Regions from separate parts of the Pseudoalteromonas sp. SWN166 genome, predicted to be linked through region 1. Evidence: predicted binding sites of a transcription regulator. Region 1 holds the regulator's gene; each other region holds the start of a gene.
The links. Region 1 encodes sigma-54, which starts transcription at its own class of promoters, with help from an activator protein. Its sites were predicted from a motif close to GTTGGCACGNNNNTNGNNT; they were not measured.
Positions count from the first base shown of each region.

Region 1 (10,733 bases):
GGTCTAGCTCCTACATCAAGTACCACTGCAACACTTGCGATGGGCGATGCCATGGCAGTTGCATTATTAGAAGCTCGCGGCTTTACTGCTGATGACTTCGCGTTATCTCACCCTGGTGGTAGTTTAGGCAAGCGCTTATTACTCACTTTAAAAGATGTTATGCACGGCGGCGTAAATACACCTATTATTAGCGTTTCACAAACAGTTAAAGACGCCCTTATTGAAATGTCTGCTAAAGGTTTAGGCATGACAGCCATTGTTGATGATAATCAGCAATTAGTAGGCCTATTTACCGATGGCGATTTGCGTCGTATTTTAGAGCAAAGAATTGATATTCATACAACACAAATAGATGTTGTTATGACTAAGTCATGTACTACGGCTACGCAAGATATTTTAGCCGCTGAAGCGCTTAATATTATGGAACACAAACGTATAAATGGCTTAATCGTTGTCAATGAGCTAAATCAGCCTATTGGCGCATTAAATATGCAAGACCTATTAAAGGCAGGAGTGTTATAAATGCAATTTGAAGAACTCTATCAACCGCTGAGCGATGATGCAAAAGCACGCGCTAAAAAAGTAAAGCTACTTATATGCGATATTGATGGTGTATTTTCTGATGGCCGTATTTATCTTGGCAATCAAGGTGAAGAGCTAAAAGCATTTAATACAAAAGATGGTTTTGGCATTAAAGCGCTTATAAACAGTGGCTTTGAAGTGGCTGTAATTACTGGTCGTCATTCACAAATAGTGCAACAACGTATGAGCAGCTTAACCGTACAGCATATTTATCAAGGCCAAGAAAATAAGCTCATTGCCTATCAAGAGCTAAAAGATAAACTCAACCTTAGCGATGAACAAATTGCTTATATAGGTGATGATGGTCCTGACATGCCCGTTATGGAATTAGTCGGCTTTGCTGTTGCAGTAAATGATGCTCATCCGCTTATAAAGCGTTTATCACACTATGTAACGCAAATGCCTGGCGGCTTTGGCGCAGTAAGAGAGCTTACCGACTTGCTCATGCTTGAAAATGGTAAAGCATTGACTACACAAGGCACTAGTTCATGAATGCAGCGCGCATAATATTAAGCGTTTTATTCATTAGCTGTATGGTTTGGCTTTGGTACCCTTATTTTACACAAACTAATGTTGCACCTCAGGCTGAGCCTGAAGTTATTGCCAAGCCTGATTACATAGCCATAGAACTCAAACAAACAGCCTATGACGAGCAAGGTAAAATTAGCCACAAAGTAACTGCGGCTAAAATGGAGCTATATCAACAATTAGGTTTTACGTTTTTTGAAAAACCTATTTTTACTTTATATAACGAAAAGCAAACGTGGCAAATAAATGCAGACGAAGCAACATTATACGAAGACAAACAATTAATTTTAGAAGGTAATGTGGTTGCCAAAAACTTAACCGATAACGCCATGATAGACAAAATCAATGCTGATAATATTCAGGTAGATATAAAGCTATTAACAATGCGTTCGGAGCAACCCGTTATCATCACCGGACCCAATTTAAAAATCACCGGTAAAGGCCTAGAAGCCGACTTAAAAACCGAAGTGATAAAACTAATTAACCATACGCGAACCATATACTATGACCAATAAAATATTAAAATCACTTATTATTCCTACACTTATAATAGCGTTTAATAGTAATGCTGCAGAACAAAACTCGCAACCTGCTGCAAATCAAATTTCAATAAGCGCCGATAAGCAAGAAGGCCAATTAAAAGCTAACGTGGGTATTTTTGAGAAAAACGTTGAGATTATTCACGGTAATCGCCGAATTACAGCAGACCGCCTCGAAGTACATAAGCGCGATGAACTTGGTGATAACCAGCAACTATTAATTGCCACGGGTAGCCCTGCTCGCTTTGAAGAGAAGCAATCAGATGGCACAACTATGAGCGCCAGTGCAGACGAAGTTCGTTACGATGTATCTAAACGTTTTTTAACGCTTGTTGGTAATGCACAAGTATCGCAAGCAGGACAAAAAATTAATGCTAAAAGTATTACCTACGATATAGAACAACAGTTAATCAGTGCCGAAAAAGATGAAAACTCAACTGACCGCGTTCACACGATTTTAGTGCCTATCGAAACTAAAAAAAGTAAAAAAGACGATAAAGGTCAACCATGAGTACATTAAAAGCAGAACTATTAGCAAAGAGCTATAAAGGCCGTGAAGTTGTCAAAAACGTCGGTCTTGAAGTAAAAGCTGGCAGTATTGTTGGCTTACTTGGCCCTAACGGCGCAGGTAAAACCACCACGTTTTATATGATTGTGGGACTTGTACCTAGCGACAAAGGTAAAATTTCTATCGATGATAACGATATTACTCTTTTACCTATGCATAGTCGTGCTAGATTAGGCATTGGCTACTTACCACAAGAGTCTTCAATTTTTAGAAAACTGACTGTTTATCAAAACTTAATGGCAATTTTAGAAACACGCAAAGAGTTAAATAAGCAAGCCCGAGAAGACACGCTCGATAAATTATTAGATGAATTTAGCATACAACACATTCGTGATAGCCAAGGTATGGCATTATCGGGTGGCGAACGTCGCCGCGTGGAAATAGCACGTGCGCTGGCAGCCGATCCTAAATTTATATTATTGGATGAACCATTTGCAGGTGTTGACCCGATTTCGGTATTAGATATAAAGAAAATAATAGAACATCTCAAAAATCGTGGGATTGGTGTATTGATTACCGATCATAACGTAAGAGAAACCCTTGATGTTTGTGAAAAAGCCTACATTGTTTCTCATGGGGAGCTGATTGCATCAGGTACTCCAGAACACGTATTAAATGATAAAACAGTACGCGATGTTTACTTAGGCGAGCAATTTAGGCTGTAACATTTACGCCATGTCTTTAAGCATCTGCTAGTATTAATTATAACAACATAAAAGGATTGTTAGAGATACATGAGGCAATCACTACAGCTGCGCATGGGCCAGCAACTTACAATGACTCCACAGCTGCAACAAGCTATTCGTTTGTTGCAACTCAGTACATTGGATCTCCAGCAAGAAATACAAGAAGCTCTCGACAGCAACCCGCTATTAGAGGTTGAAGAACCAGACTATTCCGAAGACGCTGCAGGTAAAAACGAGCAAAAAGCAGATACAGATGACATAACTGTTAGCGCATCTGCCGATGATGCTCCAAGCGAATACGAACAAGATAGTGGTGAAGCACTTGCAAAAGACACGCTAAGTGACGACATGGCTATGGATGTTAGTTGGGATGAGTACATGAGTGCCGCCCCTGCAGCATCATCAGGTCCAATGCCTGAAGACGAATCAATATACCAAGGCGCCTCTACTGAAACGCTTCATGAGTATTTAATGTGGCAATTACAACTAACGCCATTTAGCCCTACCGATGAAGCCATTGCTATTGCTATTGTAGAAGCCGTCGATGATTCAGGCATTTTAACACTAAGCTGCGAAGAAATTTTAGAAAGCTTTAATCAAGAAAACGAAGAAGATAACGAAGTTGAACTTGATGAAATTGAAGCAGTATTAAAGCGCATCCAACTGTTTGATCCTGTCGGTATTGCTGCACGTAGTTTACAAGAGTGTTTATGTATTCAACTTAACCAGTTTGATAAAGAAACACCTTACATTAATGAAACGAAAATGATTTTAACCGAGCATATTGATTTATTAGCAGCTCGTGACTATCGTACATTAATGAAGAAGACTAAGCTCAAAGAAGAAGAGCTTAAAGAAGTAATGACATTAATACATACTCTTAGCCCTAAGCCTGCAGATACTATTGTAAGAGAAGAGTCTGAGTATGTTATTCCTGATGTGTCAGTTAAAAAAATTAAAGGCCGCTGGGTTGTTGAGTTAAACCCAGATAGCATGCCTAAAATTCGTGTTAATAGCCAATACGCTGCAATGTCTCGCACTGTAAAATCCAGTGGTGACAGCCAGTTTATTCGCTCACATTTACAAGAAGCTAAATGGTTTATTAAAAGCTTAGAAAGTAGAAACGACACACTATTAAAAGTAACTAATTGCATTGTTAAGCAGCAACAAGGCTTTTTTGAACACGGCCCTGAAGCCATGAAACCAATGGTCTTAAATGATGTTGCTGAAATGGTAGAAATGCACGAATCAACAATTTCGCGCGTAACAACTCAAAAATATATGCACACACCCCGTGGTATATTTGAGCTTAAATACTTTTTCTCAAGCCATGTAAGCACCGAAAATGGAGGTGAATGCTCATCTACAGCAATACGTGCGCTTATCCGAAAATTAATCGCAGCAGAAAACTCAGCAAAACCATTGAGTGATAGCAAAATAGCGGATATATTGGCTGAGCAAGGAATTAAAGTAGCGAGACGTACAATCGCAAAATACCGCGAGTCTCTGGCTATTCCACCGTCAAATCAACGTAAAAGCTTGATTTAAGACGCTAAACAAAGAGGGTAATGCTTATGCAACTAAACTTAACTGGTCGTCACGTAGAATTAACCGATTCATTAAGAGACTATATTAATACTAAATTTGCGAAGCTAGAAAGACACTCTGATCATATTAATAATGTTCATGTCATTCTTGATGTAGAAAAACTAAATCAAAAAGCAGAAGCGACAATACACGTAAGTGGCGCCGAACTCTTTGCCTCTACAGAACATCAAGATATGTATGCCGCCATTGACTCGTTGATCGACAAGCTAGATCGCCAAGTAATTAAACACAAAGAGAAGCTTGCTCGACACTAATATGATGAAATTAAGCTCACTTATATGCCAGGACTGCAGCAAAGCTGCGGTCCTTTTTAATAGCAAAAAAAGGATTTTAGAGTTCATTAGCGAACTTGCTCACGCTAAACTTCCATACCTACCGCAACAAGACATTCTAACTGCTTTAATGAGTAGAGAGAAATTGGGTAGTACAGGTATAGGGCGTGGCATTGCGATTCCTCACGGAAGAATGAGCGGTGCAGAAGAGCCTTTGGCTTTAGTGCTCGTTAGCGAAACGCCAATAAATTTTGATGCTATAGATAACCGCCCTGTTGATATTTTCGTCGCACTCATCGTACCAGATGGAGATAACCAGCAGCACTTAAAGACTCTAGCTACCATTGCTGATAGACTCAATAACAAAGATTTTTGTAAGCAGTTACGTAGTGCAAAATCAGATGCTGAACTTTACCAAGTTATTGTTGATCAATCGTAGTTTTATTAAAGGGTGATAAATGGAGTTAATTATCATAAGTGGCCGTTCTGGTTCTGGGAAATCGGTTGCTTTACGCGTTGTAGAAGATTTAGGTTATTATTGCGTAGATAATATTCCAGTAAACCTACTGCCTTCATTAGTGCGCAGTGTATCTGATAGCTACGATAGAATTGCTGTCAGCATTGATGTTCGAAACATTCCTAAAGAGCAGGAAGAATTTAACGATATTCTTGAATACCTACCTGATTTTGCAAAACCTACATTATTTTATTTAGACAGCGACGATCAAACATTGATCAAACGCTTTTCTGAAACACGCAGATTACACCCATTATCAATAGATTCACTGCCTCTGGATTTAGCCATCAAAAAAGAAAAAGAATTACTTGATGTATTAATCACCCGCGCCGACTTTATGATAGACACGACTGACTTAAGCGTTCATCAACTCGCTGAATCTATTCGTGAAAAGATTTTAGGTAAAAAAGATAAGCAACTTATTGTCACGTTTGAATCGTTTGGTTTTAAACACGGTATCCCAAAAGAAGCAGACTATGTATTTGATGCACGCTTTTTACCAAACCCTCATTGGGAGCCTGAATTAAAGCCTTTAAATGGGTTAGATCAACCTGTTAAAGATTATTTGGCTAGTCATAGTATTGTGCAAAAGTTCACATGGCAAATTCAAACATTTGTACAAACGTGGTTGCCGCACTTAGAGAGAAATAACCGCAGTTATTTGACCATTGCCATTGGGTGTACGGGCGGTCAACATCGCTCTGTATATTTAGCGCAAACTATTGGTGAAAGTTTTGCAATGACACACCCCAATGTAAAAATTCGCCATCGCGAACAAGAAAAATAATATAGCTGAATAATCACCTGTTCAGCTTAGGTAGAGTAACTTATGCATTGTGAAGACACTTTTTTAATAAAAAACAAATTAGGATTACACGCCAGAGCAGCCACCGTACTTGCCCAATTGGCAGTGCAGTTTGATGCTACAATTACATTATTTCAAGATGACAAAGAAGCCGCAGGCGATAGCGTACTTGCACTCATGTTACTTGAAAGTAGCCAAGGCAAAGAAGTTAAAGTTGTATGTAAAGGCCCTGATTCTGAGCAAGCTTTACATGCTGTTGGAGAATTGATAGCACAACGCTTTAATGAACAAGAGTAATCTGTTTTATAAAAACAACACTCGCATTACTAATGCCTCAACTAAAACAGATATATAAAATAAATATGGTTAGTGACGCCAGTTAACTCACCTCCCCTCATAAAGTAATATAAAAATTTATAAAGGACGCCAATGCCTGAAGCTTTTGAACAAGATTACCCACTACAACAACTAAAGCAGGTGACTAAGTCACTTAATAGTGGTCAATTTGTTCAAGTTAGGCGCATGCTCGCAAAAACAGCTCCTTGTGATACCGCACTACTATTAGAGTCATCACCGCATAAAATTCGCCGACTACTTTGGCAGTTGGTTGATCCCGATGTACAAGGTGATGTTCTTGAAGAACTATCAGAAGATGTACGTTTAGGCATTATTGCCCAAATGGAACCTAAGCACATTGCAGCCGCAACCGAAGATATGGGCCATGATGACTTAGGTGAAGTATTACGTAGCCTGCCTGACACCGTTTACAAAGACGTTGTTAGCGCGATGGACATTCAAGACCGTGAACGTGCAACACAAGCACTTTCGTATCAAGAGCGTTCTGCTGGCGCGCTCATGAACACCGATACGGTGACCATTCGCCCTGACGTTACGCTTGATGTTGTACTTCGATATATTAGGCTACGTGGCGAGTTACCAGAAGGTACCGATGACTTATATGTTGTTGATAAGCATAACTGCTTTATAGGCGCTTTATCACTCAGTACATTATTAACTAATCCACCAGAAAAGATTGTTCGCGATTTAATGGATGAAGATTGTGAGTCTATCCCAATCTCAATGGATGAAAGTGAAGTAGCTCAATTATTTGAGCGTCATAATTGGATATCGGCCCCCGTCGTTGATGATAACGATCAGCTCCTTGGTCGTGTCACTATCGATGACATCGTTGACGTAATTCGAGAAGATGCTGAGCATAGTTTATTAGGCTTAGCCGGTCTTGATGATGAAGAAGATACTTTTGCTCCCGTACTAAAAAGCTCTAAAAAACGCTCAGTTTGGTTAGGTGTTAACTTGCTGACTGCACTTGCAGCTGCTTTTGTAGCTAGCTTTTTTGAAGGTACTTTAGATGTGCTCCCTATTTTGGCTGTACTTAACGGTATTGTCCCTTCTATGGGTGGTGTTGCTGGTAGCCAATCGTTAACGCTTGTTATCCGTGGTATTGCAGTAGGTCATATAAATCAAACAAACCAACGTTTCTTGATGATGAAAGAGCTTGCCATTGGCGCACTAAACGGCGTTTTATGGTCGCTGTTAATTGCAGGTGTTATTGCCCTATGGCAATGGGACTTTATGCTTGGTGGTGTACTCGCCTTCGCTATGTTTATGAATTTAGTTGTAGCGGGAGTTGCTGGTGCAAGTATTCCAATAATTCTTAAAAGAATGAATATAGATCCTGCGCTTGCAGGTAGTGTAGTACTGACTACAGTGACAGACATTGTAGGTATATTCGCCTTTTTAGGTACTGCTACCTGGTTGCTGGTGTAAATTAGAAACTTTTGCAAATAACTAAAGTAAAAAACACTTAGGGTAAAGCTGCAACTATGAAAACGGATACCAAAAATAAAAAAGACACACCTAAAAAAACGCCAAAACAAAAAGGCCTATCAATATTAAAAAGTGTGTTGATATATGGCTCTATATTTTTCGTTATTTACACTGCTGTTAATTGGTGGCGACAACCTGTAATGCCAGCTAATCCGCAATTGCAATTAACAGATTATAAAGGGCAAAACATTGATTTAGCAGCAATGAGCCATGATAAACCAACACTTGTCTATTTTTGGGGAACTTGGTGTCCTATTTGTAGTATTACCTCCCCTGCCATAAACGAACTCTCCGCAGAAAATAATTATCCCGTAGTCACCATCGCAATAAAGTCAGATTCAGCTCAAGAACTACATAATTATTTAAATGAGCATGGCTACAGTTTCACCACTGTCAACGATCAACACGGTGAGATATTTACCGATTGGCAAGGACAAGTCACGCCATCCTATATAATCTTAAAAAATAATAAAATGACGCAAGGGCTAACAGGCATTCAGCCGCTATGGTCACTTAAGTTGCGTTTGTGGTTATCATCAACGTTTTAAGAAAAAACTAACTGTAAGTATATAGGCACTAAATACGTGCTATCTCAAGAGGGGTTTCTAAAAGCTCGCTCTTTATCACCTACAATAATATAGATAATAAAGAGCAAGGTTTACTTAATTTACGCATTAAAAGGGTTTAAAAAACCTTAGCGTAATTAAACTAATCTACTAGTTATTATTAGATTGAATCACTAACGTGTACTTTGACGATTACCGCCTACTTTTGGTTTAGTGTTTGCCTTTTTAAATTGGCTAAAACCAGTATGTCGCGTTAGTGCAGGACGTCCGCCTTTACTGCCACCTTTACCTGCTTTTTCATCACGCCCTTCCTCAGGCACTAAACAGTTAGGCCCTTTACCAATTAAATTAGCTTTACCCATTTTACGTAGAGCTTCACGTATCATTGGCCAACCAGCTGCATCGTGGTAGCGTAAAATAGCTTTATGTAATCTACGTTGGCGCGCACCTTTAGGTACTGGAACAACTTCCGTATTATTTTTAATATTACGTAAAGAGTTCATTTCTGTGTGGTAAATAGTCGTCGCATTAGCCATCGGTGATGGGTAAAAATTTTGCACCTGATCCAGCTTAAAGTCGTTTGATTTAAGCCATAAAGCCATGTTTACCATGTCTTCATCTTTTGTCCCTGGATGAGCCGAGATAAAGTAAGGGATCAAATACTGCTTTTTACCGGCTTCTTTAGAGTACTTATCAAATAATTCTTTAAATTGATCGTACGCGCCCATACCTGGTTTCATCATTTTTGATAATGGACCGTCCTCTGTATGCTCTGGCGCTATTTTTAAGTAGCCGCCCACATGATGGGTTACTAATTCTTTAACGTAACGCGGGTCGCGTACAGCTAAGTCGTAACGAACACCAGAAGCAATCAATACCTTTTTAATACCTTTAACTTCACGTGCTTTTTTATACAAGTCTATTGTTGGTGTATGGTCTGTATCCATGTGCTTACAAATTTCAGGATACACACATGATAAACGCCTACAGGTACTCTCTGCCTTTTTGCTCGTACAACGCAGTTTATACATGTTAGCCGTTGGACCACCTAAATCAGAAATAACACCAGTAAAGCCCGGTACTTTATCTCTAATCTGTTCAATTTCTTCAATAATTGATTCTTGCGAACGGCTTTGAATAATACGCCCTTCATGCTCCGTAATTGAGCAAAACGAACAACCACCAAAACAACCGCGCATAATATTAACCGACGTTTTTATCATGTCATAAGCAGGTATTTTAGAGTCGCCGTAACTTGGGTGAGGAATACGCTGATACGGTAAACCAAACACAGCATCCATCTCATGTGTTTCTAGTGGGTATGCTGGCGGGTTTACCCAAATAGAACGATCGCCGTGTCGCTGAAACAGCGCTCTTGCACAACCAGGGTTTGTTTCTTGATGTAGAATACGTGAAGCATGGGCGTATAAAGGTTTGTTAACACTTACTTGTTCATAAGCAGGTAACTTAACATAGGTTTTTTCCCACGGCTTAGGACGCGCAGGCTGAACCATAATTGGTTTTGCAGCTTCCGCTTTTAAATCAATACCCGCTTGTTTAAACTCTGATTTACTACAGCCAACATCATCAGCGCCGTATGGATTTGGAATAGGATCAATTTTACCAATTTTATCAATAGCGGTAGAGTCGCTACCACGCCAACCCGGTAAAGGCTCTTTTCGAATAACAGCTGTGCCGCGAATATCTTGAATAGTATCCATTGTTTCGCCTGCGGCAATGCGGTGTGCAACTTCAACTAACGGGCGCTCTGCGTTACCGTAAATTAAAATGTCAGCTTTTGCATCAAACAAAATACTACGACGTACTTTTTCTTGCCAGTAATCATAATGAGCAATACGACGAAGGCTAGCTTCAATACCACCAATAACAATCGGTATTCCTTTGTAGGCTTCACGGCATTTTTGTGAGTAGATCATTACGGCGCGATCTGGGCGTTTACCGCCTACGTTATCTGGCGTGTAAGCATCATCGTGGCGCATACGCTTTTCAGCTGTATAGCGATTGATCATCGAATCCATGTTACCGGCTGTTACACCAAAAAATAAATTTGGCCTGCCGAGTTCCATAAATGCGTCTTTAGAATCCCATGCAGGCTGGGCAATAATACCCACTCTAAAACCCTGCGCTTCAAGTACACGGCCAATTACAGCCATACCAAAACTAGGATGATCGACGTACGCGTCGCCACTAATT
Region 1 is NZ_JADYXB010000008.1:118,861-129,593, forward strand. It holds gene I6F49_RS07130 (KpsF/GutQ family sugar-phosphate isomerase) at 1-522, shown strand, start outside; gene kdsC (3-deoxy-manno-octulosonate-8-phosphatase KdsC) at 523-1,074, shown strand; gene lptC (LPS export ABC transporter periplasmic protein LptC) at 1,071-1,625, shown strand; gene lptA (lipopolysaccharide transport periplasmic protein LptA) at 1,615-2,160, shown strand; gene lptB (LPS export ABC transporter ATP-binding protein) at 2,157-2,882, shown strand; gene I6F49_RS07155 (RNA polymerase factor sigma-54) at 2,952-4,451, shown strand; gene hpf (ribosome hibernation promoting factor) at 4,478-4,765, shown strand; gene ptsN (PTS IIA-like nitrogen regulatory protein PtsN) at 4,770-5,222, shown strand; gene rapZ (RNase adapter RapZ) at 5,242-6,087, shown strand; gene I6F49_RS07175 (HPr family phosphocarrier protein) at 6,130-6,402, shown strand; gene mgtE (magnesium transporter) at 6,535-7,893, shown strand; gene I6F49_RS07185 (protein disulfide oxidoreductase) at 7,950-8,501, shown strand; gene I6F49_RS07190 (YgiQ family radical SAM protein) at 8,693-10,733, opposite strand, start outside.

Region 2 (10,733 bases), on a different contig from region 1:
AAGTTTAAAAAGAGTAGTGAAATTTAGAGGCAAGTGCAACACACTTTTTTCGACTTAGAATTTAATATAAAGACCCTTAACTAGGAATGATTATTTTTTTATAGCCAGTGAATCGAAATACTCAAACCCTTAAAGCTCAACTTTAGTGAAATTAATCACCAAACACAAAAAAGCCGCTGTATTTTGCAATACAGCGGCTTTTAAAATCACAATTCTAAATTAATAGATTATGCTTTAGGTCCACGACCTGCACGTTTACGTTCGTTTTCTGTAAGGTAACGCTTACGGATACGAATGTTTAGTGGAGTTACTTCAACTAGCTCGTCATCATCGATGAACTCAAGCGCTTGCTCAAGTGAGTAGTTAAGGTGTGGAGAAAGCGTTTGCGCTTCATCAGTACCAGATGCACGTACGTTAGTTAACTGCTTGCCTTTAAGGGCGTTAACTGTAAGGTCGTTATCACGGTTATGAATACCGATAACCATACCTTCGTATACTTCAACACCGTGACCGATGAATAAACGGCCGCGTTCTTGTAAGTTGAATAATGCGTTAGTAAGTGCTTTACCTGTTGCGTTTGCAATCATTACGCCGTTCTTACGAACACCGATGTCGCCACCTTTGTGAGGACCGTAATGATCGAACGTATGGTACATAAGACCAGAACCCGAAGTAAGCGTCATGAAATCAGTTTGGAAACCAATTAAACCACGGCTAGGGATCATGAAATCTAAACGCATACGGCCTTTGCCATCTGGAGTCATGTTAGTAAGTTCACCTTTACGTAGGCCAACTTGTTCCATAACAGAACCCTGATGCTCGTCTTGACAGTCAATAGTAACTGTTTCAAACGGTTCTTCTAGAACGCCATCTACAGTACGTAAGATAACTTCTGGACGAGAAACTGAAAGCTCGTAACCTTCACGACGCATGTTCTCGATTAAGATACCTAGGTGTAATTCACCACGACCAGAAACACGGAAGCTATCTGGGCTACCAGTATCTTCAACGCGAAGTGCTACGTTGTGTACTAATTCTTTGTCTAAACGTTCACGGATATTACGTGACGTTACAAACTTACCTTCTTTACCACAGAAAGGTGAGTTATTTACAGAGAATGTCATTGTTACAGTTGGCTCATCAACACTTAATGGTGGTAATGCTTCAACGTTTCCTGGGAAACAAACTGTATCAGAAATCTTAAGCTCACCAATACCTGTTACAGTTACGATGTTACCAGCGTAAGCTCTATCAGTTTCGATACGTTCAAGACCTAGGTAGCTTTGTACTGCGCCAATTTTACCATTACGTGTAGTGCCATCAGCACTGATAATAGTAACTTGTTGGTTAGGAGCAACAGAACCACGTTTAATACGACCAATACCAACTACACCAACATAAGAGTTGTAATCTAGTTGAGAAATTTGCATTTGGAAGTCACCTTCAGGATCTGCATCCGGTGGTGATACTTCGTCAACGATCATCTTGAACATAGGTTCCATGTTGTCTGATGGCTCGTCTAAATCTAGTGTTGCCCAGCCGTTGATAGCTGAAGCGTAGATTACTTTAAAGTCTAACTGTTCGTCAGTTGCGCCAAGGTTGTCGAATAAATCAAAGATTTGATCCATAACCCAATCAGGACGTGAACCTGGCTTATCAATTTTATTGATAACTACGATTGGCTTTAAGCCTTGCGCGAATGCCTTTTGCGTAACGAAACGCGTTTGTGGCATTGGACCTTCTTGAGCATCAACAAGTAATAATACTGAGTCAGCCATCGAAAGTACGCGTTCAACTTCACCACCGAAATCGGCGTGTCCCGGAGTATCTACGATATTGATATGGTAGTCGTTCCAAGAGATGGCTGTGTTTTTAGCCAAAATGGTAATACCACGTTCTTTCTCAATGTCGTTTGAGTCCATCACGCGCTCTTCGTTACCGCCGCGTGTTTCTAATGTACCTGATTGCTCAAGTAGTTTGTCAACCAGAGTTGTTTTACCGTGGTCAACGTGCGCGATAATCGCTATATTTCTTAACTTTTCGATGCTCATATATTTACTCAGAGAAATTAAATTCTCAATGATCCTGCAAGATCTACGCACTCATCCACGCTTTCGCGAGATGTCCCAGCATAGGATTTAAAAGGGCGCATATTATCCCTCATTAATGACATGGATGAAAGTTTATCCAATACATATTTTAAAACTTTCTCAATACTTTTACTAAGTATCTGTTTTATATATGACAATTATATGAATTAAATTTCAATATTTTTTTGAAAAACAGTCTTTTTGGCTATTTTTCCGATCTTTTTGTTACTCTTTTACATTTAGGTTATGCTAATTTCAGCTGATTAAATTAACAACAAATTACGCTCTGTAAATTTTGCACCGAAATGGAATATTTACGCACCAATGTGGTGCGTTTATATATTCCATTTTGATGCAATGATATTTTTTTAATTTATAAACAGCCAGTTACAATAATGGCACAAAATCAGCTTAGTAAATACCAAAGCAATTATGCAGCAATAACAAAACCCAATAGTTGGAGGACACATGTCACAATCGGTTTTAGATTTTATTAAAGAAAATGACGTCAAGTTCATTGATTTACGCTTTACTGACACTAAGGGTAAAGAGCAACATGTATCGATTCCTCATCACCAAGTTGATGAAGATTTTTTCGAAGACGGTAAAATGTTCGACGGTTCTTCAATTGCAGGCTGGAAAGGCATAAACGAATCAGACATGGTATTAATGCCAGTTCCTGAGTCAATCAAACTAGACCCTTTCACTGAAGAAGCGACATTAATTTTACGTTGTGACGTAGTAGAGCCTTCTACACTACAAGGCTATGAGCGCGACCCGCGTTCTGTTGCTAAGCGTGCTGAAGACTACATGCGCTCTACAGGTATTGCAGATACAGTTTTATTTGGCCCAGAGCCAGAATTTTTCGTATTTGACGACGTTAAATACAAATCAGATATGTCTGGTTCTATGTACAAAATTGATTCTAAGCAAGCTGCTTGGAACTCAGATAAAGAATATGCAGATGGCAACACTGGTCACCGTCCAGGTGTTAAAGGCGGTTACTTCCCTGTTGCTCCAGTTGATGACTTCCAAGATTGGCGTTCAGCTACGTGTCTAGTTCTAGAAGAAATGGGCCAAGTAGTAGAAGCACATCACCACGAAGTAGCAACAGCAGGTCAAAACGAAATCGCTACTCGCTTTAATACAATGGTATTAAAAGCGGATGAAATTCAAGAAATGAAATATGTTATCCATAACATGGCTCACTTATACGGTAAAACAGCAACGTTTATGCCTAAGCCAGTTGTTGGTGATAACGGTTCTGGTATGCATTGTCACCAGTCTTTAGCTAAAGACGGTGTTAACCTTTTTGCTGGCGATAAGTACGGCGGTCTTTCTGAAGATGCACTTTACTACATTGGCGGCATCATCAAGCATGCTAAAGCAATTAACGCTTTCGCAAATGCCTCTACTAACTCGTACAAACGTTTAGTACCAGGTTTTGAAGCACCAGTTATGCTTGCATACTCTGCACGTAACCGTTCTGCATCAATCCGTATCCCAGTGGTTCCATCTGAAAAAGGTCGTCGTATTGAAGTACGCTTCCCGGATCCAACTGCTAACCCATACCTTGCTTTCTCAGCAATGCTTATGGCTGGCCTTGATGGTATCAAAAACAAGATCCATCCTGGCGATGCTATGGATAAAGATTTATACGACTTACCAGCTGAAGAAGCAGCAGAAATTCCAACTGTTGCAGCATCACTTGACGAAGCACTATCTGCACTTAGCGCAGACCGTGAATTCTTAACTCAAGGTGGCGTTTTCACTGATGACTTAATCGATGCTTACATCTCACTTAAGTCTCAAGAAGTTGAAAAGCTTAACATGACAACTCACCCAGTTGAGTTTGAAATGTACTACAGCTGTTAATTAAGCTGTAAAAAATATGTGTGTTCTCAAGCCCGCTTTGCGGGCTTTTTTAATGGTAAAATTAGTCAATCTCCACTAAAGTTAAGTTACCGATAAAAATGCAGGGCTGCAGAGTGAATAACAAGATTTTATTACTATTAATTGCTTTAGGATTAAGTAATTATGGTTATGCCGGTGAAACAAAAATATACGCTTGGAAAGATAAAAATGGCGTATTAGTGTTCTCAGACACCCCTCATAAAGGGGCCCAAGAGGTAAAGCTCACCAGCCAAGATCTTAATATGCCTGCAACAAATACTGACATTTTTGACGAGCAACCTCAGCCTCAACAAGCGGCCTTTAGTATTGCTATTTCCTCACCTGATCATAACCAGACTATTCGTGAAAATACCGGCACTGTTTATGTAACTAGCCGAATAAAACCACGCTTTGAAACTGGTTTTACTATACAACTTTTTATTGATGGTAAAGCACACGGCCCAGCCAGTGACAGCTCAACCTTTGCAATTAGAGATGTAGAACGTGGTCAGCACACACTACAATTAAAGCTTTTTAATAGTAAAAACCAAGTTATTGCTACAAGCGAACCCTGCATATTTTTTATGCACCGAAAAGGGCTAAACCTAGGTAACTAAATTGGGTCATTACTAAACGTGCAGCAGTGTATTTAACCATATAACTTGCTTGCAAACATCCACGCACTAAAATGGTGCAGCTATGATTAATAATAAAAACTTTAGCCCTGAGCTACTCGATGCCATTTGGCAAAATCAAACAACCGCTATCATGTTACTTGATAAAAACTTCACCGTTGTATATGCCAATACCAGTACCAGCGAGCTGCTTGGCCTTGGTAATAAGCGCCTATTAGATCAACCGTTTGATAGCCTTTTTAACTACCATTCAATCGATTTAAAGCGTATAGAACAATACTCACTAGTTGAAGGCGTAGATTGCCAGCAGCATAGAGCTGACGTGGTTTTTAGCGATTCTCGCCATGCAAAAGTAGCCGTAAGTACACGACAAATTAAGTTTAATGGCTCGCTTTATATTTTATTTGAGTGGCGCCAAACCGATGACGAAATTAAGCACGACCAAGCGTCTAATCAAATGCATCAATATCAAGCTGCCCGAAACCTAATTAGAGGGTTAGCTCACGAAATTAAAAATCCTTTAGGTGGAATTCGCGGAGCGGCGCAGTTATTGCAGTATGAGGTTGATCAACAAGAAAGAGATCAATGTGCTGAGCTCATCATTGAGCAAGCCGACCGATTACGCGAGCTAGTAGATAGGCTTTTGGGGCCCAATCAACTTCCTCAAAAATCGTATGGCAATATACATCAATCACTTGAATCAGTTGCAAGGCTAAGTACGTTAGATAATTGTTCTAACATTAGCTTAGTTAAAGATTACGACCCGAGTATTCCTGATGTATACATTGATCAAGGCAAAATTCAGCAAGTGGTATTAAACATTGTTCGAAATGCCCAACAGGCGCTTGTAGATGGCGGTGAAATAACAATAAAAACCCGCATAAATCATCAGCATCGTCGCCCGGGTAAAGCACCTAAAAAAGCCTTGTTGATCCAAATATCTGATAACGGACCAGGTATTGATCCCAGTGTACGCGAAACACTGTTCTACCCTATGATCACCAATAAAGAAGGTGGCTCTGGGTTGGGCCTTTCAATAGCGCAAACACTGATTGATCAACATGATGGCTATATAGAATGTGATAGCTGGCCTGGACATACTGAATTTAATATCTATCTGCCCTTTGCAGATTAATGTTTGGAGTTTGCATGAAAACAGTTTGGCTTGTAGATGATGATGCTTCTATTCGATTTGTACTCGAAAAAGCACTAACCCGTGCAGGGTTTAACGCAGAAAGCTTTTCTAACGCGCAAGATGTATTAAGCGCATTGAAGTTTAGCCAACCTACTGTTTTAGTTTCGGACGTACGAATGCCAGGTATGGATGGTATGGCGTTGCTTGAACTTATTGCAGAGCAAAACCCTGGATTGCCCGTTATTATAATGACCGCGCATTCAGATTTAGACTCTGCCGTTAATGCATTTCAAAAAGGTGCTTTTGAATACCTCGCTAAGCCGTTTGATTTAAACGAAGCGGTAGCACTAGTCGAAAGCGCATGCAGAGCAAATTCCACTAAAAAAACTAAGCGTAAGCAAGCTCCACCAAAAAGTGCGCATATAATTGGTGAAGCACCCGCCATGCAAGAAGTGTTTAGAGCGATAGGTAAACTATCGGCTTCTAGCATGAGCGTATTAATAAATGGCGAATCTGGAACAGGTAAAGAACTTGTCGCCAGTGCTTTGCACAATCATAGCCCACGTAAAGAAAACCAATTTATTGCACTTAACATGGCAGCCATTCCAAAAGAGCTTGTTGAGTCAGAGTTATTTGGCCACGAAAAAGGCGCATTTACGGGCGCCGACAGCGTGCGTAAAGGCCGTTTTGAGCAAGCCAATGGCGGCACACTATTTTTAGATGAAATTGGTGATATGCCACTTGATGTACAAACACGTTTATTACGCGTTCTTGCCGATGGTGAGTTTTATCGCGTTGGTGGCCATCAAAGTATAAAAGTAGACGTGCGTATTATTGCGGCTACGCATCAAAACCTTGAAGATTTAGTTAAACAGGGCAAATTTAGGGATGATTTATTTCATCGTCTTAATGTTGTGCGCCTACGTTTACCCGCTCTTCGAGAACGTACTGAAGATATAGAAAGTTTATCGCAACACTTTTTACATAAAAGCGCTAAAGAGCTACAAGTAGAAAGCAAAGTGCTGAGCCCTAAGGCAACTGAGCAATTACGCTTATTTAATTGGCCAGGCAATGTACGCCAATTAGAAAACACCTGTCGCTGGCTTACTGTAATGGCACCGGGTGAGCTTGTGAGCGAGCAAGACTTACCGCCTGAAATTCTTGATGCCACACCAACTCAAGAAGAAGGTGATTGGTTAGATGCGTTTCAGCAATGGCTTAATCAAGAGCTTAAACAAGGTAAAGAAAATATTTGGCCTGACATTCAAGCTCAGCTAGAAACCCGCTTAATAAAAACAGCTCTCGCTAATTGCTCTGGCCATAAGCAAGATGCCGCTATAAAAATTGGTTGGGGACGCAACACGTTGACCCGAAAATTAAAAGAGCGCAATATTAGCTGATTAAACGCTTTTAACACATTTGGTTATTGATGAAGCTAATCGAACATATTCCCTTATTCAAACAAATGGAAATTATAAACAGGCTGCACTTTTTTAAAGAATTTACGCTCAGCGAGCGTCAAGTCTTATTGGAGTCGTTCGGCCTGTTATATTTAGTAAGCCAGCATCAGTTTTTATTTAAGCAATACGATAACGACAAGCGCTTATATATTGTACTTAGCGGTGCGTTGTTAGTATTTAAACATAATCATTTGCTAGAACTTGGAACGATAGTACCTGGTGAATTTATAGGTGAAGGCGCTTTTATAAATAACCGAGAGCGTAGCACTAGCGCACGCGCTAAAACCGACAGTATCGTCCTTGCCATTACCCCTGAAGCACTCACCCGTTTACCTAATGTTATCCGCGAAAAAATTAAAGACCGAATTATAGAAGGTATGAGTCTGCGTATTGCAAAACTTAGCGAGCATATAGAAACCCACGGTTAACTCTATCACTCAGTCCATATAAACAATTTGTAGTGAGCAATCAAGCCAGCTGGGGTTATTAACATGAGCTGTAAACCTGTAAGTATCGGATGGCTTGGCGCCAAAGGGAGTATTTACAAGCGGCTGTGAGTGGCTATATGTCTGGGAATAGATTTTATAATAAATAACAACATACCCATACAAATACTCCCAATTAAGCCTCACAACCGCACCACTTGGTAAGGTAAAGTCAGCATATTTATCTGTAAATGTGACGAGTAAATCATTGTACTTGTCTTCGCTGCATTGAGTTGTTCGTAACTTTTTAGGCATAACAAAGGTTGTACCCGCCACTGCATTTTTTAGATAAAAGCCTATATTGCCATCACCATAAAAATGATTTGAACGCGTTGTATAGCTAACTTGTGGCTCGTAACCTAGCCCCTGCATAATAGTAGCTAACTGCTCAGTCTCTTTTGGGTAAATTTTGTCACTTGATAAGAGTAATGTAGCCTCACCAAACTCTGATGGGATTGCCAGCGGTACATATTCATAAGGGAGCGATTGTGCTTTTAGCGCAGCATCGAGCTGATCGCGCTGTTCATCTTGCAAGTTTTCACTAAATACATACACGGTAGGTTGTTGGCACGCAGCTAATAGTAATGCCAACACATATATTAAAATTCCATTTTTCATAGTTACCCCTTTTGATTACGCTTGTAGTCTATTAAAGGTAACTATTTATAGCAATTTAATTTGTTTGGCTATTTAACCACGCATCAACACTTTTACGAGTGTATAAAACTTCTTTAAATAAGCGATGGCGTTGAAATTCAAGTACCGATTTTTTTTTCATATCGCCACTCACTAAGCGGCTATGGTGATCGTTAAATTTTGAAATCACAGAAAAACCACGTTCAGCATTTTCCTTTTGCTCTTTTACTTGATTAGTAAGATGTGACCTAACATCGTCTGCGGTAAGCATATCTGAATTATCTAAGCCCATTAGCTCTTTTTTCATTGCTAATCTTACGCCCATTTTCTACTCCGTTTTATATGTATTCATTACACATTGATTAATCCGCCAGAGTTTTAGCAATTAGCGAGCCATACGTAAAAAAGATTGCAACGAAGCTTAACTTTTAATTGCTTCAGTTTTTTTAAAGACAGATAAAATACCTAAAAACTTTCATAACTAATTGTGTATTACCGCTATCTAAAGTTACTTGCTTTGGTGCAAAAGTCGCTGTAAGCCTTTATACTAAAGCCTGTGCGTTACCCCACCGAGAGCAAATATGAACGAAGAATATATAGAAATAGAGTTAGAAGAAGAGCCGATTGAGCTTTGTAAATTATTAAAAGTACTAAACTTAGTTGAAGGTGGCGGCCAAGCTAAAAACCTAATTACTGAAGGCTATGTGGGTGTTAACCATGAAATTTGTACAATAAAGCGGAAAAAATTATACAGTGGCGATGTACTAGAATTCGATGGTGAGTTTTTTCAACTTGCGTTAAGTGAAGATGCTGTACCTGCAGAAAAACCTGCGGTACACACTCAAACAGAGTCAAAGCAAGCCGCACCACAACCAACAAATCAGCCAGCTAAAGCTAAGCGCAAGCGAACTAAAAAGCCAAAAGTAGATGATAAAACAGGTCGTCGTCCTATTTCGTTTGGTTAAGCATTTAAAAACCCTCTTTTTATATAAAAAGGTCAACTTGTATAGTTGGCCTTTTTACTCTTTAATAACCTAGTTAATAATAATAAAAACAAGGTTATAAAATGTCTGTTAAAACACCTAAAAATTGGTTTAAGCCCGTTGTATGGGCGGCACTCGTATGGAACTTACTTGGCGTTATTGCATTTGCTATGCACATGATGATGACACCAGAAATGATAGGTAAACTTCCGCTAGATCAACAAGCTGCCTACTCTAACGTTCCTATTTGGTCAACCATTGCATTTGCTATAGCTGTATTTGGAAGCACTTTGGGTTGTATTTTTTTACTTGCTAAAAACGCGCTGGCAACACCTACTTTTGCGCTATCGCTCGGCGCTATTTTAATTCAGCAATATTATAATTTTATGGTCATAAACAGTATTGAGCTACTTGGTACAAGTGCTGTATTTATGCCTATATTTGTAATCATTATTGCCATAGCTTTACTTTGTTTGAGTATTAAAGGTAAGCAACAAGGTTGGTTACAGTAATTAATAAGGGTCGAAATAACTTTTGACCCTACCTCTTTCAAATCATCTCTTGAAATTAAACTTTTCAGCATCATCTCTACTATATTAACTGTATAAAATTCGTTCTCTAAATACGGCTTTTTACATTGGTATGCACTTTGCAACTCAAGCACTACAGAGGTCACTCTTCAAAATATTTTTATAATTCATAAAGGGGCAAATAATGAATAATAGTTTCGATACCCAACATCAGCTCACAATAAATGGTGAGCAATATCATATTCATTCTCTAAAAGGACTTGGCGACAAAGCGAAACGATTGCCCTTCTCCTTAAAAGTATTACTTGAAAACCTTCTTCGTAACGAAGACGGCGCAAATATTAAAGAACAAGACATTCAAGCCCTACTTAATTGGGACCCTCAAGCGAAACCTGCATCTGAAGTTGCCTTTACCCCCGCTCGCGTAGTTATGCAAGACTTTACCGGTGTACCCGCTATTGTAGATTTAGCCGCGATGCGTGACGCAATGGAAAAACTAGGTGGTGATCCTGCAAAAATAAACCCGTTATCACCTGCTGAACTTGTTATTGACCATTCGGTACAAGTAGATGGCTACGGAAATGATGGTGCATTTGATTTAAATGCAAAACTTGAATACGACCGAAATAAAGAACGTTATGAATTTTTACGTTGGGGACAAACCGCTTTTGATAATTTAAAAGTAGTGCCACCAGCAACCGGTATTGTTCACCAAGTAAACCTAGAATACTTAGCGCGCGTTGTTTTTAATGAAGAGCGCGACGGCAAAAAATTCGCTTACCCAGATACGCTTGTAGGGACTGACTCTCACACCACCATGATTAATGGCTTAGGTGTGCTTGGTTGGGGTGTAGGCGGTATTGAAGCTGAAGCAGCCATGCTTGGT
Region 2 is NZ_JADYXB010000012.1:36,283-47,015, reverse strand. It holds gene I6F49_RS09435 (hypothetical protein) at 1-27, shown strand, start outside; gene typA (translational GTPase TypA) at 228-2,051, opposite strand; gene glnA (glutamate--ammonia ligase) at 2,559-3,965, shown strand; gene I6F49_RS09420 (DUF4124 domain-containing protein) at 4,079-4,600, shown strand; gene glnL (nitrogen regulation protein NR(II)) at 4,683-5,753, shown strand; gene ntrC (nitrogen regulation protein NR(I)) at 5,768-7,153, shown strand; gene I6F49_RS09405 (cyclic nucleotide-binding domain-containing protein) at 7,183-7,641, shown strand; gene I6F49_RS09400 (hypothetical protein) at 7,651-8,316, opposite strand; gene I6F49_RS09395 (hypothetical protein) at 8,372-8,659, opposite strand; gene I6F49_RS09390 (RNA-binding S4 domain-containing protein) at 8,916-9,299, shown strand; gene I6F49_RS09385 (hypothetical protein) at 9,401-9,829, shown strand; gene acnA (aconitate hydratase AcnA) at 10,032-10,733, shown strand, end outside.
Region 2: a site for sigma-54 is predicted at 2,485-2,503, ahead of glnA (glutamate--ammonia ligase). Genes of this name have one in related genera too.

Region 3 (10,733 bases), on a different contig from region 1:
ACGAGTTAGTTTTACGTTTACAGCATCACACGATGCTTTAATACGTTTAGCATTAGTAGTACCAATTATTGGCTGAATCGATGCAGGATGGCGAAGTAACCATGCCAGCACAATAGCCTCAGCAGAAGTATCGTAAAGTGCAGCTAGCTTATTAACTAAAAGGCTGGTGTTTATATCGGCCTGCGATGCGTTTGATAAATCACTACCGCTGTATAAACCCTGGCATAAACTGCCCCAGCTCTGAATTTGAATTTCAAAATGACGACAGTATTCAATGCTTCCTGGAGTAAAATTGAGATTTTTACCATCAGCGTTACCCGCATATACACCTTCATCAACAAACTGGTGTTTTTGTAAACTAGCCTCAATTTGATTAGCCACAATAGGCATATCAAGTGCATGCTGTAAAAAATTCATTTGGTGTTGCTGCATGTTAGATACTGCAAAATTACGCACTTTACCGCTTTCTTTTAGGCAGCTAAATATTTGTGCTATTTCGTTCACTTCCATTAACGGATCGGGACGATGCAGCATCAATACATCTAAGTATTCTGTATTTAATTTTTTTAAAGATGCTTCAACTGATTGCTCAATCCACTTAGCCGAAAAATCATAGCGCTTTGGCCCTAAGTCATCTTCAAAACGGATCCCACATTTAGATTGAATATACATGTGCTCTCTAAGCTCTGGTCGTTCACTTAGTGCTTTACCAAAAACCTGCTCAGCTTTACCAAAAGTGTATATATCAGCATGGTCAAAAAAGTTAATACCACCTTCAATAGCGTTATCTATACATTCATGAGTTTCCTTAACATGTGCATCAGTAATTGCGTCTTTATTCCAACCACCGCCGAGGCCCATGCATCCGAATACAAGTTTACTAACATGAGGTAAGTGCTTTGCTAAAGGTGTGTGAAGCATGGTAACTATCCTTAAAGTTTTGAAGAATAGTCACTGTAAACAAAAAAGCTTTATCTAGCTACAAATTAGGCACAAAAAAAGCGCAGTAAACTGCGCTTAATAGTTAATCTATTTTAAATTACATTTTTAGCCAACGAGTGCTAGCAATATGCCTGCTGCAACTGCACTACCCAGTACACCCGCTACGTTTGGACCCATAGCGTGCATAAGTAAAAAGTTATGTGGGTTACTTTCAAGGCCCACTTTATTAACCACTCGTGCCGCCATTGGCACAGCAGATACACCCGCTGCACCAATTAATGGATTTATAGGTGTTTTAGATATACGGTTAAGCCCTTTTGCCATAAATACGCCCGATGCTGTACCAATTGCAAAAGCCAATGCGCCAAGCACTAAAATACCAATCGTCTCAACAGTTAAAAACTTATCTGCAGCAAGCTTTGAGCCTACAGCTAAGCCTAAAAATATAGTTGTAACATTAATAATTTCGTTTTGAGCACTGTTACTTAAACGGTCAACAACACCCGACTCTCGCATTAAATTACCTAAACAAAACATACCTACAAGCGGTATAGCAGCCGGTAAAAACATTGCCGTTAAACTAAGTACCATAAGAGGGAAAATAATCTTTTCCTTTTTAGATACCTTACGTAATTCAGGCATCTTAATTTGGCGCTCTTCTGGTGTGGTTAACGCACGCATAATTGGCGGCTGAATAATTGGCACTAGTGCCATGTATGAATATGCAGCTACCGCTATTGCGCCTAGTAAATCAGGTGCCAGTTTTGACGCTAAAAATATGGCAGTCGGTCCATCTGCACCACCAATAATTGCAATAGCCGATGCGTCCTGTAGAGTAAACTCAAAGCCTGGCACGTAGTTTAATAATATTGCGCCAAACAAAGTAGCAAAAATACCAAACTGCGCCGCAGCACCAAGTAATAACATACGAGGGTTTGCAATAAGCGCGCTAAAATCGGTCAGCGCCCCTACACCCATAAATATCAATAGCGGAAAAATCCCGGTATCAATACCCACGTAATAAACATAGTACAAAAGCCCACCAGGGTCTGACAAACCTGCCACAGGTACATTTGTTAAAATTGCACCAAAACCAATAGGTAGCAGCAATAGTGGTTCAAAGCCTTTAGCTATTGCTAAAAACAGTAATAAACACCCTACCGCAATCATTATTAACGATGGGATTGTAAAGTTAGCAATGCCAGTAGCATTCCAGAGGTTTAAAATACCGTCCATCCTCTATTTACTCCCTATGCTAATGCAATCATAGCGTCGCCGGTAGTTACAGCATCGCCTTCACTAACTAACACTTCAGCAATTGTTCCGGTGTGCATAGCGCGTATTTCAGTTTCCATTTTCATGGCTTCCATAATAATCACTACATCACCTTCGTTAACAACTTGCCCGGCCTTTACTTTAATCTTAAAAATATTACCGGCTAAAGGTGCATTTAGCGTTTCACCCGATGCAACTGAAGCAGACTGAGGAATATGCTCAGAGTCTTTTAATGTTACTTCTTTTAGCTCACCACCTTGCGCCACTACTACGTCGTAAACTTTACCGTCTACTTTTACGCTGTACTGCTCAGCTTTTACGCCGTTATTGTTTGAAGTTGATTTAGAAGGTGCTTTATTGCTTTTATCTTCAACGGTAGGAATAGGTTCAAATGCATCCGGGTTGTTACGGTTTTTAATAAACTTCAAACCAACTTGTGGAAATAATGCATAAGTTAGTACGTCATCAATTTGCTCATCAGCAAGTGTTAAGCCTTGCTCTTGCGCTTCTTTTAATAATTCAGCTTCAAGCGTTGCAAGCTCTGGTGCAATGTTATCTGCAGGGCGGCAAGTAATAACCTCTGCTCCATCAAGCACACGCTCTTGTAGCTCTTTATTCATTGGTGCTGGTGTTAAGCCATATTCACCTTTTAGTACGCCAGCAGTTTCTTTAGTGATTGTTTTATAACGCTCACCTGTTAGTACATTAAGTACCGCTTGAGTACCTACAATTTGCGATGTTGGTGTAACTAAAGGTAAAAAGCCAAGATCTTCACGTACACGTGGGATCTCAAGTAAAACTTCATTAAGCTTATCTGCCGCGCCTTGCTCTTTAAGCTGGTTTTCCATATTTGTAAGCATGCCACCAGGTACTTGAGCGAGTAAAATACGACCATCAACCCCTTTTAAGCTGCCTTCAAATGCCGCATATTTTTTACGTACATCTCTAAAGTAAGCCGCAATTTCTTCTAGATGGTTTAAATCAAGGTCGGTATCGCGCTCAGTGCCTTCAACTATCGATACAATAGTTTCAGTTGCTGTGTGTCCGTAAGTCATACTCATAGATGAAATAGCGGTATCAAGCATATCAATGCCTGCATCAATCGCTTTTTGATAAGTCGCAGTACTTAAACCTGTTGTAGCGTGGCACTGCATAGCAATAGGAACCGATACGGTTTCTTTAAGTGCTTTAATTAGTTTTTCAGCATCGTACGGCTTTAATAAACCCGCCATATCTTTAATACAAATTGAGTGACAGCCTAAATCTTCTAATTGCTTAGCCAGAGTCAGCCACATATCAAGCGTATGAACAGGACTTACCGTATACGAAATAGTACCTTGAGCATGCGCGCCTACTTTTATAGCCGCTTTAATCGCTGTTTCTAGGTTACGTACATCGTTCATTGCATCGAAAATACGAAATACGTCAACGCCATTTTTATGTGCGCGTTCTACAAACTTTTCAACTACATCATCAGCGTAATGGCGGTAGCCTAATAGGTTTTGACCGCGTAATAGCATTTGCTGTTTAGTATTAGGCATCGCTTTTTTAAGCGCACGAATACGCTCCCAAGGATCTTCGCCTAAATAACGAATACACGAATCAAATGTAGCACCGCCCCACGATTCAATAGACCAATAACCTGCATCATCTAGCTTGCTAGCAATAGGTAGCATATCGTCTAGGCGCATACGTGTTGCGAGCAATGATTGGTGCGCATCGCGTAATACCAATTCTGTTAATTTTAATTTAGCCATGTGTGTGCCCCTTATTTATTATTTGATTTGTACTGAGCAATGGCAGCACTAATAGCAGCGATGTGCTCATTAGGCACACCTTGAGATTTAAAAGACGGTGATTTAGCTGGTGATGCCTCTGGTTCGCTATAGCGCGTCACCAAATTAGACATAAGCGTTACTGCACCAATTAATATCGACAGAAATACAAACACCCCAACCATACCAGTTAGCATTAAGCTACCAGCCGTTGTGAGTAGAGCACCTATATCCATTTTTCTCCCCCTTGAAACCCATATCGAAAATAAAAAATCGATTTAATTAAATATTTATTCACTGGATAATAACAAAACTAGTCGCTTTGTCTACATCTTGTAAATTGGTAAAACCAATTAAACTATAAACAACATAACACTCAACAAATTTACATGCCATAACCCAGCAATCATGCGCCCTACAATACATACAGAAAATAACGACTATAGCTAATAGTTATATGGAAGTTGTTAATTAACTATTCAACTTAATAAAAATAACCGCCAAATTTTATAATAAGTACAAAAACACACACCAATTGTTAATTGGTCTTACCAAAAAGATTATTTTTAGTGAATATTTACCGGTAACTTGTAACAGTGTGAATAACTTACATAACAAAGCGTAAAAATTACTAACTAACTAATAACTAAAAACACAGTTAAAAACCATAACCACTTGATATAAAACAAAAATAAACTTTGGCATATAACTGGCATTAGTTATTGTGAGCAAATTTGATAACCAAGGAGAAAACAATGTTACGCTGGACAATTACATTTTTAGTTATTGCTTTAATCGCTGCAGTGTTAGGTTTTGGTGGCATCGCAGGTGCCGCAGCTGGTATAGCAAAAATTATATTTTTTATATTTTTAGTACTTTTAGTGATCTCATTAGTTTCAGGTGCACTACGTGGTAAATCACCCAGGTAGATAAAGCATTCAACTAACAAACACTAAAATTTAATTAACACTTACAAGGAATTACATTATGAATTCAACAACTGTAAAAGCAGCACTAATCGGTCTATTCGCAAGTTTCTTTATCATGGGTTGTGAAGACAATCATGCAGAAGACGCAGGCGAACGTATTGACGAAGCAGTAACTGACGTGCAAAACAAAGTAGAAGATGCATGTGAAAATGTTAAAGAAGGCGTAAACGCTGAAGAAACTAACTGTTAATTCTTCTTGTATCGCTAAAAAACGGCCTTAGGGCCGTTTTTTTGTGTCTGTAATAAAATCACTGACTATAAAGCTGCTCATTTAGCGGCTAGCTTGTTAAAATAAAAAAAACGATATTTAAAGCAAGGCAATATGGCATTTACAACAACCTACACACTAGATAAACCTTACTTTTACGAGTGCTTTGACGAGTCACTCCCCTACAGTAAGCGCGCCAAACCTAAGTACTTTTTACTTGTACTCCTCGTTGCGCTTGGTTTATTTGGCATTTATGTTTTAAACGATCATTACTTAGGATCGTTTATGATCATGCTAGGTGTACTAGAGTGCGTCGCTTTTTACTATCGCAGACCTTGGTGGGTAACCAGACAAATGCTCAGCAGAGCGTCAGGCTCTGAGGTAACACTTACCTTTGATGAAGAAGGCATTAAGTCGGCTAATCATTACAAAAGTTTTGAGCTAACTTGGCAAAACATAAGCGAAGTAATAGATACTCAGCAAGGTATTATTATTAAAAATAAAAGCGGAATGCAGTACATTTCAAAACAAATACTAACCCCTGAAATACTCGCTTTTATAAACAAAAAAGCCACTCAGTGAGTGGCTTTTAGTCTAGTTGAGCTAATTACTCAACTACGTATACGTGTTGATTAAGCATTGCCCGGATTAGGGTTCGACTTTTCAGCTTGTATGCGCATGTAAATCTCTTCACGATGCACTGATACGTCTTTTGGTGCATTAACACCGATTCGAACTTGATTTCCTTTAACACCTAGAACAGTAACTGTTACTTCGTCACCAATCATTAGGGTTTCACCTACTCTACGAGTTAGTATTAGCATTCTCTTGCTCCCATGTTCCAATAAAAATTATAAGATTCCGCTTAAACATACTAATGAAAATTAGACTGAAAAGTAAGTAAAAACTCTCAATCTATCCATTTTCTGTTAAAAATGCTTTGTGTAATGCACGAACTGCCAACTCTAGGTACTTTTCATCTATTAAAACTGAAATTTTAATCTCAGAAGTCGAGACTAAAACTACATTAATATTTTCCTGCGCTAATGCATCAAAAAATAAACTTGCTACACCAGAATGCGATTTCATACCCATTCCAACAGCAGAAACTTTAGCTACTGTTGGTAATCCGCTTATATTTTGAGCACTGAGTTGAGCTTGATCTTCGCTCAATAATTCAAGTGCTTGCAGATAATCATTCGAGTGCACAGTAAAAGCATAGTCTATTTTTTCAAAGATATGATTAACTTGATTAATCATATCTATTTCGATGCCATTATCAGCAAAAAGTTTCAATATTTTTGAAAGATATTGCGTACCGCTTGGCACACCATCTACTTTAATTAAACATTCGTCACAATTAAACGCAATCCCCGATACCACCTTGCTTGGCATATCGTTCTCCTCAAAACTTATTAATGTGCCTTCATCAGGATTAAAACTAGAAAGCACCCTAAGTGGCACATTGTGTCTACCTGCAGCTTCTACCGAGCGAATATGCAAAACTTTTGCGCCTAAACTTGCCAGCTCCAGCATTTCGGCAAAAGTAACTTGGCTCATTCTGCGCGCGTTTGGTTCAACACGAGGATCTGTAGTATATACGCCGTCAACGTCTGTATAGATCTGGCATTCGTCGGCTTTTATAGCCGCTGCTATTTCTACAGCCGATGTATCGGTGCCGCCGCGTCCAAGCGTTGTAATATTGCCCTCAATATCACGTCCCTGAAACCCAGCAATAATAGCAATACGATTATGCTCAAGCTCATGCTTTAAGCGCGTAGCAGCAACCTCTTCAATACGGGCTTTACCAAACATGTTGTCGGTTTGAATATTGACTTGATCGGCTAATAAGCTCACCGCTGAGTGGCCACGTTTGATAATAGCCATAGCAAGCAGTGATACAGAAACCTGCTCTCCGGTGCTAATAAGTACATCTAGTTCACGGCTACTCGGGCGAGTATCAATTTGTTTGGCGAGGTTAATTAAGCGGTTGGTTTCTCCCGACATAGCAGAGAGAACCACAACCACTTGATGTCCTTGTTGTCTGGTTTTAACAACAAGGTCGGCGACTGCTTCAATTCGCTCTATTGAGCCGACCGAAGTGCCACCGAATTTTTGAACAATAAGCGCCACTTAGGCTTAAGTACGCTCAGTTAACCAAGCTGTAACGCTATCTAGTGCAGCAGCAAGGTTTTGTGGTTCACTACCACCGGCTTGTGCCATATCTGGACGTCCGCCACCTTTACCACCTACTTGACCTGCCATATGGTTAACTAACTCACCGGCTTTTACCTTGCCTGTTAAGTCTTTCGTTACACCGGCAATTAGGCTTACTTTGTCGCCACTGGCAACACCCAGTGCAATAACACCTGAGCCAATCTTGTTTTTAAGGTCATCAACCATACCGCGAAGCGCTTTAGATTCAGTACCTTCAACGTTTGCTACAAGTAGCTTAACGCCATTAATTTCAACAATCGAATCAAGTAAAGACGCGCCCGCTGCACTTGCTAGCTTATCGCTAAGCTGTGCAATTTGCTTTTCAAGGCCTTTAGATTTTTCAAGCAACGCAGTTACTTTTTCAAGTACCGATGCGCTATCGCCTTTAACTAAAGCTGCAACATCGCTAAGTTGTTGCTCTTGCTCGCTAACGTACGCTACAGCATCTGCACCAGTTACGGCCTCAATACGGCGAACACCTGCGGCAATACCGCTTTCAGATACAATTTTGAATAAACCAATATCGCCAGCGCGCTCAACGTGAGTACCACCACAAAGCTCAATAGAGTAGTCGCCAATAGTAACTACACGTACTTCGTCATCGTACTTTTCGCCAAACAATGCCATAGCACCTTTCGCTTTAGCATCATCAATAGCCATAAGCTCAGTATTAAGTGCAAAGTTACGACGAATTTCGTCATTAACTACACGCTCAATTTCACGTAGCTCATCTTTAGTAACCGCTTCAAAATGCGAAAAGTCAAAACGTAAACGATCAGGCTGAACAAGCGAGCCTTTTTGGCCTACATGGTCACCTAATAATTGGCGTAATGCTTCGTGTAAAATATGCGTAGCTGTGTGGTTTTTCTTAATGCTGTCGCGGCGCGTATCATCAATAGTTGCGTCAACTTTGTCATTAACACCAATACGGCCTTGTACAGTACCGTGGTGAGCAAAAGCATTACCAAGCTTAGTGGTATTAGTAACATTAAATTCGCCACCAGCAACTGTAATAGTACCCGTGTCACCCGTTTGACCGCCTGATTCAGCGTAAAACGGTGTGCGGTCTAGTACTACAATACCTTGTTGACCATCTTCTAATAACTGAACAGCTTCGCCACCGGCAAAAATTTCAATAACGGTCGCGCTGTAATGTGTACTGTCGTAACCTTTAAAATCAGTGTGTTTATCTGATTTTAATTGGTCATTGTAATCTGCACCAAATTTACCTGCTTGCTGCGCTGTTTTACGTTGTACAGCCATACACTCTTCAAAGCCTTGATGATCAATTGTCATCTGGCGCTCACGCGCAACATCGGCTGTTAAATCAGCAGGGAAACCATACGTATCGTAAAGTTTAAATACTAAGTCGCCCGGTATAATATCGCCTTTAAGGTCGCTTAAGCTTTCTTCTAAAATAGCTAAGCCACGCTCAAGTGTTTTACCAAACTGTTCTTCTTCAATGCGTAATACTTTTTCAATAATTTCTTGTTGCTTAGCAAGCTCAGGGTACGCTTGACCCATTTGCTCAATTAGCGCAGCAACTAATTTATAGAAAAACGAACCTTGTGCACCTAACTTGTTACCGTGGCGCACAGCACGACGAATAATACGGCGCAGTACATAACCACGGCCTTCGTTAGATGGCATAACACCGTCTGAGATTAAAAACGCACACGAACGAATATGATCCGCCACTACGCGTAGTGATTTATCGTCCATGTCTTGTGCATTAGTAACACTTGCAGCAGCGGCAATTAAGCCTTGAAATAAATCAATTTCGTAGTTTGAATGCACGCCCTGCAAAATAGCAGAAATACGCTCAAGGCCCATTCCCGTATCAACAGATTGCTTAGGTAGAGGCAACATTGTGCCGTCGCTTTGACGGTTGTACTGCATGAATACAAGGTTCCAAATTTCGATGAAACGGTCGCCGTCTTCCTCTGGAGAGCCCGGAGGTCCGCCCCAAATGTGTTCGCCATGATCATAAAATATTTCAGAACACGGACCACACGGACCGGTATCCCCCATAGACCAAAAGTTGTCTGAGGTAGCAATACGAATAATACGATCCTCAGATAAGCCAATGTCTTTTGACCAGTATTCAAACGCTTCTTCGTCATCGTGGTAAATAGTTACTAAAAGCTTTTCTTTTGGTAGTTTTACTTCTTCAGTTAAAAACTCCCATGCAAACTTAATAGCTTCTTGCTTAAAGTAATCACCAAAGCTGAAGTTACCTAACATTTCAAAAAATGTATGGTGGCGAGCAGTGTAGCCCACATTTTCTAAATCGTTATGCTTACCGCCAGCACGTACACAGCGCTGCGAGCTAGTCGCACGTGTATAAGGGCGGCTTTCTGCGCCTAAAAATACATCTTTAAATTGCACCATGCCGGCATTGTTAAATAACAACGTGGCATCGTTACCCGGAATAAGCGAGCTTGAAGGTACAACTTGGTGTTGTTTGCTGGCAAAAAAGTCTAAAAACTGTTGCCTAATTTGTGCGGTAGTCATGTGCTGCATTTGAAAGTCTCACCTGTATTTACTGTGCTTGCATTGCAAAATTAATTTCATCGTAGCTAAAACCCCGATACATTAAGTAGCGCACGCGCTTAGCTTTGTCTTTGTAATCGAGATCGGCCGGTGTATTCGAATATTTTTTATTGTACGCATCCTGCGCAAGCTCAAACCAATCTACTTCAAGCTCTTCAACTACCAATTCAAGTAGCGAACGATCAATCCCTTTGCCCATAGCTTCGCTTTGTATTCGCTTAAGCCCGTGGCATTTAAATATGTGTTTTCTTACAAAGCCTTCACAGTATCGCTGCTCGTTAATAAAATTATGCTTTTCGCACCAATCAAGCAGCGTTTCAATAAACTCTTCTGTAGCTTCTTTTTGCTGTAGCTTAAGCGTTAACTCACGACGCGAATATTCTTGGCGCCCTAGTAACCAAAGTACATAGTTTTTTAGTTTTTGCTTTAATTTATCATCCATTAAGCGTCAAAACGCCCGCTTGTTTCACTGCTAAGTGGCTTAACATTAATGTCGTCACTTGGTGGTACAACAGGCATAAAAATGGCTTGATAAGATACAAAAAAGCTAATGTAGCAAATTGGCATTAAAATCAACAGTGGTAAGAACGATAAGAACATCGAAAGCGCCATAAATAATGCGCAAATAAGGCCAAAAACGCCAAGTGGCAAAATGTTATGATAAAACACCATTAACGATTTTTTAAGTGCCGTTAAAATACGTGTTTCTTTACTAAAATAAACAAGCGGTACAGCGTAAGCAAACGCTGTTAAGTAAATTAGCATTGCCATAAA
Region 3 is NZ_JADYXB010000036.1:20,105-30,837, forward strand. It holds gene I6F49_RS16680 (aldo/keto reductase) at 1-921, opposite strand, end outside; gene I6F49_RS16685 (sodium ion-translocating decarboxylase subunit beta) at 1,048-2,178, opposite strand; gene oadA (sodium-extruding oxaloacetate decarboxylase subunit alpha) at 2,193-3,974, opposite strand; gene I6F49_RS16695 (OadG family protein) at 3,986-4,228, opposite strand; gene I6F49_RS16700 (DUF1328 domain-containing protein) at 4,748-4,921, shown strand; gene I6F49_RS16705 (hypothetical protein) at 4,980-5,171, shown strand; gene I6F49_RS16710 (YcxB family protein) at 5,304-5,771, shown strand; gene csrA (carbon storage regulator CsrA) at 5,822-6,013, opposite strand; gene I6F49_RS16720 (aspartate kinase) at 6,105-7,322, opposite strand; gene alaS (alanine--tRNA ligase) at 7,329-9,929, opposite strand; gene I6F49_RS16730 (regulatory protein RecX) at 9,949-10,401, opposite strand; gene I6F49_RS16735 (BPSS1780 family membrane protein) at 10,401-10,733, opposite strand, start outside.
Region 3: a site for sigma-54 is predicted at 4,690-4,708, ahead of I6F49_RS16700 (DUF1328 domain-containing protein). Genes of this name have one in related genera too.